DNA from 2 places in the Mesocryomonas lacus genome. Region 1 is predicted to be linked to the other one. Evidence: predicted binding sites of a transcription regulator. Region 1 holds the regulator's gene; the other holds the start of a gene.
What was found. Region 1 encodes PhoB, which activates phosphate uptake and scavenging genes when phosphate is short. Its sites were predicted from a motif close to TGTCATNNANCTGTCAT; they were not measured.
Positions count from the first base shown of each region.

Region 2: a site for PhoB is predicted at 3,304-3,320, ahead of ACZLZQ_RS20695 (DUF1868 domain-containing protein). Genes of this name have one in related genera too.

Region 1 covers NZ_JBUZWF020000003.1:724,334-729,458, forward strand. Annotated here, with positions in the region: gene ACZLZQ_RS13120 (Ig-like domain-containing protein) at 1-1,648, shown strand, start outside; gene ACZLZQ_RS13125 (DUF3297 family protein) at 1,822-2,067, opposite strand; gene ACZLZQ_RS13130 (alpha/beta fold hydrolase) at 2,410-3,306, shown strand; gene phoB (phosphate regulon transcriptional regulator PhoB) at 3,336-4,106, opposite strand; gene phoU (phosphate signaling complex protein PhoU) at 4,117-4,854, opposite strand; gene pstB (phosphate ABC transporter ATP-binding protein PstB) at 4,973-5,125, opposite strand, start outside.
Region 2 covers NZ_JBUZWF020000007.1:90,357-95,481, reverse strand. Annotated here, with positions in the region: gene ACZLZQ_RS20715 (urease accessory protein UreE) at 1-434, shown strand, start outside; gene ACZLZQ_RS20710 (urease accessory protein UreF) at 427-1,146, shown strand; gene ureG (urease accessory protein UreG) at 1,143-1,775, shown strand; gene ACZLZQ_RS20700 (8-oxoguanine deaminase) at 1,778-3,115, shown strand; gene ACZLZQ_RS20695 (DUF1868 domain-containing protein) at 3,378-4,079, shown strand; gene ACZLZQ_RS20690 (ureidoglycolate lyase) at 4,724-5,125, opposite strand, start outside.

The DNA.
Region 1 (5,125 bases):
CACCGTCACCGTATCGGTCGCGGCGGTAAACGATGCACCGGTCGTGACCTCGCCGACCCGCCTGTCGGCGATCGAGGACCGGCCGCTGAGCGGTGCCATCCTGGCACGCGACGTTGATGGCGATCCGGTGACGTTCACCCTTGCCGCGGCGCCGGCGCACGGCAGCGTCGTCGTCAACGCCGACGGGACCTTCACCTACACGCCGGCGGCCGACTTCAACGGCGGCGACAGCTTTGCCGTCGCGGTCTCCGACGGGCGGGGCGGGACGCGGATCGAGACGTTCAGCGTCTCGGTCGCCGACGTGCCGGACCTGCCGGTGACCGGCGCCGACAGCTTCACCGTGCCGGAGGACGGCACCGTGACGCTTGACGTGACCGGCAACGACCGCGACCCCGACGGTACCGGGCTGACGGTCACCGAGATCGACGGCCGGCCGATTGCGGTCGGCGCGCCGGTCCGGATCGCGTCGGGCATGGTCGCCCTGAACCCGGACGGAACGCTGAGCTTCACACCGTCGCCGAACTACAACGGTCCCGCGGGCTTCAGCTATACCGTCCGCAACGCAGCCGGCCTTGCCAGCACCGGCAGCGTCGGCGGGGCAGTGGCCGCTATCAACGATGCGCCAATGCTGCCGCCGCTGCGCATCGACGCGGTGGCGGGCGGCCCGACTACCGGAACGCTCGGCGGGTTCGATCCCGATGGCGATCCGCTCGTCTACACCGTCACGCAGGCGCCGCGGAACGGCACGCTGACGCTTTCGCCGGACGGCCGCTACAGCTACGTGCCGACGCCTGCCTATACCGGTTCCGACAGTTTCAGCTTCTCGGTCAGCGATGGCACGGCGACGGTCACCGGCAGCGCGACCATCGGCGTTCGCCCTGGCCGCACCGAACCGGTGACGGTCGATATCGACGTCCCCGCGCCCGGACCGGACGCGAACGCTTCATTGAGGACGATCGGTCGGCCGGTTCGCTCGGTCGATGCCGACGGCGAGGTGCTGGTGGCGGTCGGCAGCCTTGGCAGCATCGATGCGGGGCCTGTCGGGCAGCGCTCGCTCGACAACGCGATCGACGCGATGCAGGACCTCAACGGCCTTGCCGGGATGCCGGCGGACGAGCTGATCGCCCGCACGGTGCGGGCCCAGACGGACTGGAGCGAGACAGGAGGCCGCCTCGACAGCTTCAGCGCAGCGCCTTTTCTCGGCGGGTCCGATATCGGGCAGCTGCTGTCGCAACGGGACGGCACCTCCTTCGTCGTCGACACCACGATCAACGAGGGCGTCCTCTACGTGATGGTGGCCGCAAGCGAGACGCGCGAAGGCGCGCGGATCGGACATGAAACGCGGGTGACGCTGGCGGACGGGCGCGCGCTGCCGGCCTGGCTGTCGTCTGAGAACGGGGGCGTCGTCTTCGGCTACCCACCGGCGGGCCTCGAGACGATCGCGTTGAAAGTCCAGGCGGTGGACGAGAACGGGGCCGTGTCGCAGAGCGTCATCACCATCGACGTGCGCAGCGGGGCGGTGACGGAGAACCTCCGGGGCGATGAGGCTACGACGGCGGGCGCCGCCCTGTTCTCGCAGCAGCTGAGAGCCGAGCTTGCCGATATCGGCGAGGGCATTGTCGACCTCTACAACGCGCTCCGCTTCTAGAGCATCCCGCAAGTGGTTGGACTTACCCAATTAAGGAAAAATGCTGTCAGTACAAAAAAGACAGAGCACCGTGTGTCCCTCAGGGACGCACGGTGCTCTGTCGGACCGCATTCGACGGATTGCCGCGCCCCAAAGTGCGGCAGTCCAAGATGGAAAGCGCCTTGCCGGCGCCCTCAGTCCTCGCCGCGCAGATAGACCTCGACCGGGCCCTTCAGCTTCAGCGTCATCGGATTGCCGCGGCGGTCCTTCGCATTGCCGGCGGGAACGCGGATCCAGCCTTCGCTGACGCAGTATTCCTCGACATTGGTCTTCTCGACGCCCTTGAACCGGACGCCGATCCCCATCGCCAGCAGTTCAGGATTGTGGAACGGGCTCGACGGATCGGCCGCAAGGCGGTCGGGCAAGGCGATGTCGGCCATCGGTGCCGCCTGCTCGGCCGTCTCGGTGGCTGGCGTCTCGGAGGTCTCGGCCTTGGGTGTGTCGGTCATGTCCAGCGTCTCATCTTTTGATGCGTTGCGCCGGAGATACAAGCTTGGCGGGGTTTCGCCAACACTTGTTGCAATACGCCTCGGCGCTCCATGCCCTGGCGCGCTCCCGGCAGCCGCTCACGCAGTCGTGCTTGACGGGAGAGTGTCCGCCTGCCTGAAGACCCTGCAGCGCCGAGCCGGAGGCACGGAAAGCCGGATCTTTCGACGCTTCCAATGCTTGTGCTGCAACGCGCAAGCGCTCAGGATTGGGAAAATTTGGACATGGAGCCGCCCATGAAACGGATCGTCGGATTGCTCTGCGCCTTGGCACTGGCGATGAGCGTGGGTGGGGTCCAGACAGCCGAAGCGCGGCTGAAGCTCGTCAAACCACGCGATTCAGGCTTTGCGCATGTCGACGGCATCTCGATGTTCTACCAGATCTACGGCAAGGGGCCGCCGATCCTGCTGATCCCCGGAGGCCTTGCCAGCGGAGACGTCTGGCGGCAGCAGATCGCGACGCTCTCGGCGCATCACCTCGTTATCGTCGCCGACAGCCGCGGGCAGGGCCGCTCGACGCGCGACAAGAAGCCGATCACCTATCACCTGATGGCGCGCGACTACCTAAAGCTCCTCGATCTCCTGAAGCTGCCGAAAGTATCGCTGGTCGGCTGGAGCGATGGCGGCATCATCGGCCTCGACATCGCCATCCACCACCCCGACCGGCTGTCGGGGATGTTCATCCAGGCCGCCAACGTGACGCCCGACGGCGCCCTCGCCAACCGCAAGGCGATCGCGGAAGGCAAGGCGCTGCCGGCGCTCGGCCATTACGACAACATCGACGACGAAATCTTCGCGCTCTGGGCGAACGAGCCGAACTTCACGCTGGCGCAGCTGGCCTCGATCACCGTGCCGACGATGATCGTCATCGGCGACCACGACGAGGCGATCAGCCGAGAGCATACCGAGATGATCGCCAATGCCATTCCCGGCGCGCACTTCCTGCTGCTCCCGAATGTTGGACACTCCGCCCCGCTGGAGGACCCGGTCGGCTACGCCGAGGCAGTGCTCGCCTTCGTCGACGCCCCCGGCAGCGCCGCGAGCCTGCAGGCCGACGAGGCCGGCACGGTCCTGCAGGATTTCAAGGACCCGTCACCGGGCAAGGCTGGTCCGGCGGTTCGCGGCGGAGGGTGAGCGGAGCTGCGTTCCCTAAAACTGCGGCGTCAGCCCTCGCTTGCCTGACGCTCGGCCAGCGCCATCTTGCCCTCGTCGTCGGCGCTACGCTGCAACGTCGGCACCACGGCGGCGAAATGCTCGTCGAAGGAGTAGCCGGCGCCGCGGACGGTGCGGACGGGGTCGCGCTGGCGGCCGCGGTTGATGGCCTTGCGCAGGCGGCCGATGTGGACGTCGACGGTGCGCTCGTCGACATAGATGTCGCGGCCCCAGACGCCGTCGAGCAGCTGCTCGCGCGAGAACACCCGGCCGGGCGAGATCATGAAGAACTGCAGCAGCTTGAACTCGGTCGGTCCGAGCTTCAGCTCGCGGCCGTTGCGGTAGGCGCGATGGTTGGCGCGGTCGAGCTTGATGTCGCCGGCGGTCAGATGGTCGGACAGCTTCTGCGGGTTGGAGCGCCAGAGCAGGCTCCGCACCCGGGCCATCAGCTCGGCCATCGAGAAGGGCTTGACGAGGTAGTCGTCGGCGCCCGTCGTCAGTCCCTGGATCCGCTGCTTCTCCTCGCCGCGGGCGGTGAGCATCAGGATCGGCAGCCGTTCCGTCGCCGGCCGGCCGCGTACCCGACGGCAGATCTCGACGCCGGAAATGCCAGGCAGCATCCAATCGAGGATGATGAGGTCGGGCGTCTGCTCCTTCAGCCGAAGATCGGCCTCGTCTCCATTGTCGATGACCTCGACGGTGTAGCCCTCGGCTTCGAGATTGTAGCGGAGGAGGACGCCCAGGGCCTCCTCGTCCTCGACGACGACGATGCGCGCGTTCATCTGCCTGTTCCTACATGTTTCCGGTCGACGGGCCGGAATCCTTCACGCCGACGGTCATCGACGGGGTGGTGTCACTCTTCGGTCGCTCGGATTCCATCTGCTCACCGGTCTTGATGTAGTAGATGGTCTCGGCAATGTTGGTGGCGTGGTCGCCGATGCGCTCGATGTTCTTGGCGCTGAAGAGGAGATGCGTGCAGGCGGTGATGTTGCGCGGATCTTCCATCATGTAGGTCAGCAACTCGCGGAAGATCGACGTGTACATCGCGTCGATCTCTTCATCCGCCTCGCGGATAGCCTGCGCGCGCACGTGGTCGCGGCTGGCATAGGCGTCAAGCACTTCCTTCAGCTGCTCGATGGCGAGCTCGGAGAGATGCTCGATGCCACGCACCAGCTTGATCGGCTGCTGGTGCTCGTGCACGGCGATGACGCGCTTGGCGATGTTCTTGCCGAGGTCGCCGATGCGCTCGAGGTCGCTGGAGATGCGGATCGCGCCGACGATCTCGCGCAGGTCCTGCGCCATTGGCTGACGCTTGGCGATGGTCATGATGGCGCGTTCGTCGAGCTCGCGCTGGGCGGCGTCGAGCATCAGGTCATCCGCGACAACCGACTGGGCCAGGCCCCAGTCGCTGTTGATGAGCGCGGCGACCGAGCGCTCGACCATGCGTTCCGCCTGGCCGCCCATCTCGGAAATGCGCCGGACGATGAACTTCAGTTCCTCGTCGTAGGACGTGACGATGTGCTCGTCCATGGTTCGTCTCCCTGTTCTCGTTGGGCGCAGCCGCCGTCGCGGGACTCTCGGGTCGCGGCCGGCGATGCGGATCATTGGATACGCCGGCCGCGCCCGTCTTGGGGCGCGGCCGGCTGGTTCAGCCGAAGCGGCCGGTGATGTAGTCCTGCGTGCGCTTGTCGTCCGGGTTCTGGAACATCTTCTCGGTCGGGCCGACCTCGGCGATGTTGCCGAGATGGAACATGGCGGTGACCTGGCTGACGCGGGCCGCCTGCTGCATCGAATGGGTGAC
Region 2 (5,125 bases), on a different contig from region 1:
TCGACGAGATGCAGCGGCACCGGCGGCGGATGGCGATGGTGTCGGACGGCGGCATCGCCTTCCTGCTCGACCTGCCGGAGACGGTGCGGCTGCGCGAGGGCGACGGCATCGCGCTGGACGACGGGCGGTTCCTGAAGGTGCGGGCGAAGGACGAGCCGCTTTACGTCGTCCGCGGCTCGAACGCGACGCACCTCCTGACGCTCGCCTGGCACCTTGGCAACCGCCACCAGGCGGCGCAGATCTGCGCCGACCACCTGTTCATCCGGCGCGAGCCGGTGCTGAAGGACATGCTGGAAGGTCTGAACGCCAGCGTCGTCGAGATCGAGGGGCCGTTCGATCCGGAGGGCGGCGCCTATGGCGGCGCCCACAACGACCATCACGAACATGAGGCGCCGACGGCGGGTCACGGCACCGATCATCACACCCATGACTGATGGTGCTGAGGCAGTTTCTGGCGAGGCGTCTGGTGCCAGGAACAAGCCTCCTTCGGCGGACGGCAGTGCCGCACTGCTGCGGTTGTTGACCTGGCTGTCGCCCTCTTTCCCGGTTGGCGCCTTCGCCTTCTCGCATGGGCTGGAGAGCGCGATCTCGGCACGGCAGGTCGCCGATGCCGAGACGCTTTTCGGCTGGGTGCACACCTTGCTAGTGCATGGCTCTGGCTGGAACGACCTCGTGCTCTTCGCCGAAGCGCATGCGGCCGCCGCCGATCCCGTCCGGCTGCAGGCGGTCGCGGAACTCGCCGTAGCGCTCGGCGGCAGCCGCGAGCGTCGGATTGAGACGCTGGCGCTCGGCGCCGCCTTTACCCTCGCATCAGTGCCGTGGCGCACGGCGCCGGTGGATCTTCCGGACGCGCCCTATCCGGTCGCCGTCGGCCGGCTGGCCGCCGCTGAGGGCGTGCCGCTGCAGCCGGCGCTCACCGCCTTCGCGCACGCTTTCGCCGCGACGCTCGTCACGGCAGCGACGCGTCTCGTGCCGCTGGGCCAAGGCGACATGGTGCGGGTGACCAAGCGCCTGGAGCCGGTGATCCTCGCTGCGGCCGAGCGGGCCGCTGGGTCGACGCTCGACGATCTCGGCTCGGCGGCCATCCTCTCCGACATCGCCGCGATGCGGCACGAAACCATGGAAACAAGGCTCTTCCGCTCATGATCTCCCAGAATGGACCTTTGCGCGTCGGCATCGGCGGCCCCGTTGGCTCCGGCAAGACGACGCTGGTCGAGAAACTCTGCAAGGCGGCGCGCGACCACTGGTCGATCGGCGTCGTCACCAACGACATCTACACCCGCGAGGATGCCGAGGCGCTGGTGCGGCTGCAGGCGCTTTCCGCCGACCGGATCATCGGCGTCGAGACCGGCGGCTGCCCGCACACGGCGATCCGCGAGGACGCCTCGATCAACATCGCCGCGATCAAGGAGCTGCGAGCCCGGCATGCCGACCTCGACCTGGTGCTGGTGGAATCGGGCGGCGACAACCTTGCCGCCACCTTCTCGCCTGATCTCGTCGACCTCTCGATCTACGTCATCTCGGTCTGCCAAGGCGACGACATCCCGCGTAAGGGCGGCCCGGCGATCACCCGCTCCGATCTCCTCATCGTCAACAAGACCGACCTCGCGCCCTATGTCCACGCGGACCTCGCCCGGATGGAGCGGGATGCGGTCAAGGGCCGGGGTGACCTCCCCACCGTCTTCGCCGACCTGTCGCGCGGCCAAGGGCTCGGCGACATTCTCGCCTTCCTTGCGGCGCAAGGCGGCCTTCCCGTCATCGCGGCGGCGGCCTGACCATGGCGCGGCTGTTCCTGAAGGAGCCCCTCGGCATCCTCGCCGAGGGCGCCGAGGGCGGGCTCGTCGTCGAGGACGGCCGCATCGTCGAACTGGTCCCGGCGGGGGCGGGGCCGTCGCAACCGGTGGACGAGACCTTCGACGCTTCGCGCCATGTCGTCCTGCCGGGCCTCGTCAACGCCCACCACCATTTCTACCAGACCTTGACCCGCGCCCATCCGGCGGCGGTGGACAAGGAACTCTTCCCCTGGCTGAAGAGCCTGTACCCGATCTGGGCGCGGCTCGATCCCGACGCCTTCCGCCTTTCGGTGCGGCTCGCGCTGACCGAGCTCCTGATGTCCGGCTGCACCATGGCGGCCGACCACCACTATCTCTTCCCGAAAGGCCTCGAGAACGGCATCGACATCGAGGCGGAGGAGGCCGCAAGCCTCGGCATCCGCGTGACGCTCACCCGTGGCTCGATGAACCTGTCCGAAAAGGATGGCGGACTGCCGCCGGACGGCGTGGTGCAGGACGAGGACACGATCCTTGCCGACAGCGAACGCCTGATCGCGAAGTACCACGACCGCTCGGAAGGCTCGATGCTGCAGATCGCGCTCGCGCCGTGCTCGCCCTTCTCGGTGACCAAGAGCCTGATGGTGATGAGCGCCGAGCTTGCCGAGCGCGAGGACTGCCGGCTGCACACCCATCTCGGCGAGACCCGCGACGAGAACGACTACTGCCAGAGCCTTTTCGGCTACCGCCCGCTCGACTATCTCGAGGAGGTCGGCTGGCTGACCCCGCGCACCTGGCTCGCGCACGGCATCCACTTCACCACCGAGGAATGTGCCCGGCTCGGCCGCCACCGCGTCGGCATCTGCCATTGCCCGACGTCCAACGCGGTGCTCGCCTCCGGCTTCTGCCCGGTCGAGGACCTCATGGCCGCCGGCAGCCCGGTCGGGCTCGGCGTCGACGGCTCGGCCTCGAACGATGCCTCCAACCTCATCGAATCCGCCCGCCATGCGCTGATGGTCGGCCGGCTGCGCACGCAGTCGGCGGCGGCGGTGACCTCGCGCGACGTGCTGCGCTGGGGCACCGAGGGCTCGGCCGCGTGCCTCGGCCGCCGCGACATCGGCCGCATCGAAGTTGGCAGGCAGGCGGACCTCGCGCTGTTCACGCTCGACGAGCTGCGGTTTTCTGGCGCGCACGATCCGGTCGCAGCGCTCGTGCTCTGCGGCGCGACGCGGGCGGACCGGGTGATGGTCCGGGGCGACTGGCGGGTGGTCGACGGCATGCCGCGCGGCGTCGACGTTGCACGGCTGCGCGCCGAGCATGGTGCCGCGGCAGCGCGCTTCGGCTGAACGGTGGCGGCGGCGGAAATCCGCAACGCCGCCGCCGCCTTCTTCGCCCCTCCGGGGAGAAGTGGCCGGCAGGCCGATGAGGGGGCTTGCGCCTGCAAGGTTTGCGCCGCCCCTCATCCCGCTGCCGCGACCTTCTCCCCGAAGGAGAGAAGAAGCCAGCGGGATCGCCGTGCACGTTCTGATTGGCCTGTCACATGACTGTCGGGTCACGGGTGTACCGCGGCCGACCCCGCCGATCGGCTGGGACTTTCCGGAGACTGGCATGGCCTATCCCGACCTCGAACGATTCCGCGCCGCTAGCCATGCCGAACCGCCGCCCCACCTCGGGTCCCGCTACGACCACAACGGCCATTTCCAGCCCGAGCACGGCAATACCGTCGTCTGCCATCTCGTCGAGGGATCGCCGTCGGCAGCAGTGGTGATGGCCGCACGGTCGCGGCTGATGGCGTTCGCGCCGCCGGGCAAACTCGCCTTCACGGCGGTCGAGAGCCTTCACATGACGCTGTTCGAGGGCTTGACGGAAACCCGGCGAACGCCCGCCTACTGGCCCAAGGACCAGCCTGTCGATGCCGACATCGCCGAACTGACCGAGGACTACCACCGGCGTCTAGAAGGGTTTGCGGGCTGCGGTGACTTCGACGTCGCGGTCGTCGGCGTGACGCCGAACGGCCTGCAACTGGCGGGAGCCACGGATCGGGACGAGGCAGTGCTGCGTGCTTGGCGAGACGCCCTGACGGTGCCGTTCGGCTATCGCCATCGGCATCACGACGACTACCGTTTCCACATGACCTTCGCCTACATGATCGACTGGTTGCGGGACGACGAACTGTCGGCGTGGCAGCAGATGCTGGACGCCGAACTGGCAAACCTGCAGCGCGACGCCCCGGTGCTCGAACTCCGCCCGCCGGCCTTCTGCCGCTTCGCCGACATGAATCATTTCGAGGAACTGCTGGTCCTGGCGTGAGGGGCAGGGCGGGAAGTCGCATAGGTTTTGGCGCGTCGCCCCCCTCGCAGAGTCGTCATCCTCGGCCAAAGGCCGGGGACCCATGCCTCAACGGCGGCGCTGCCGCCTCGGCGCCGAATTGGCGCTTCAGCGCTGCGGCATGGGTCCCCGCGCTTCCCGCGAGGATGACGACCGTCGGGGTTTGCGCCATTAATCTCGCTTGTCGGTTCGTGATGCCGCGCCTGGCACCGGGGTGCGCGCCGCCAATCCCCATAGATTCGTCATCCTCGGCCAAAGGCCGGGGACCCATGCCTCGACTGTTGCGCTGCCGCTCCGGCGCAGAATTGGCGCTTCACCGCGACGGCATGGGTCCCCGCACTGCGTGCGAGGATGACGACCGTCGGGGTTTGCGCCTTTAATCTCGCTTGTCGGTTCCGCGAGGCAGCGCCTGGCACCGGGGATACGCGCTGCCAATCCCCGCAGATTCGTCATCCTCGGCCGAAGGCCGGGGACCCATGCCTCGACTGTTGCGCTGCCGCTCCGGCACCGAATTGGCGCTTCATCGCGGCGGCATGGGTCCCCGCGCTGCGCGCGAGGATGACGACCGTCGGGGTTTGCATCTCTGCGCAACACGGCCACCGGAGGCTTATGCCAAGTCGCCCCGCTTACAGTGCCTCGATCCGGAACGCAGCCTCGTAGAACGCCTCCTCCAGATTATCGCCGTCCCCGCCGCGGTCGATGACCAGGAAATCGCTGATCACGTCGAGCGAGACCAGCGGGTGGTGCCAGGTGTTGCGGGCGTAGTTCACCCCCTGGCCGCCCTCGGCGACGAAGGCCTGCGGCCGGCCGGGGCGGCCTCCCTCGTCGGGGGCCACGACGATCAGGAAGGGCCGGTCGTGCAGCGGCACGAAGGCCTGGCTGCCGAGCGGATGGCGTTCCATCATCGCGATCTCGACCGGCAGCGAGAACGGCTTGCCGCGGAAGATGTTGATGAGCGGCCGGCCGCCCTCGGTGCCGACGTCGACCTTGGCGAGGTCGTGGAAGCGGGTCGTGGTGCCGCCGTTGAT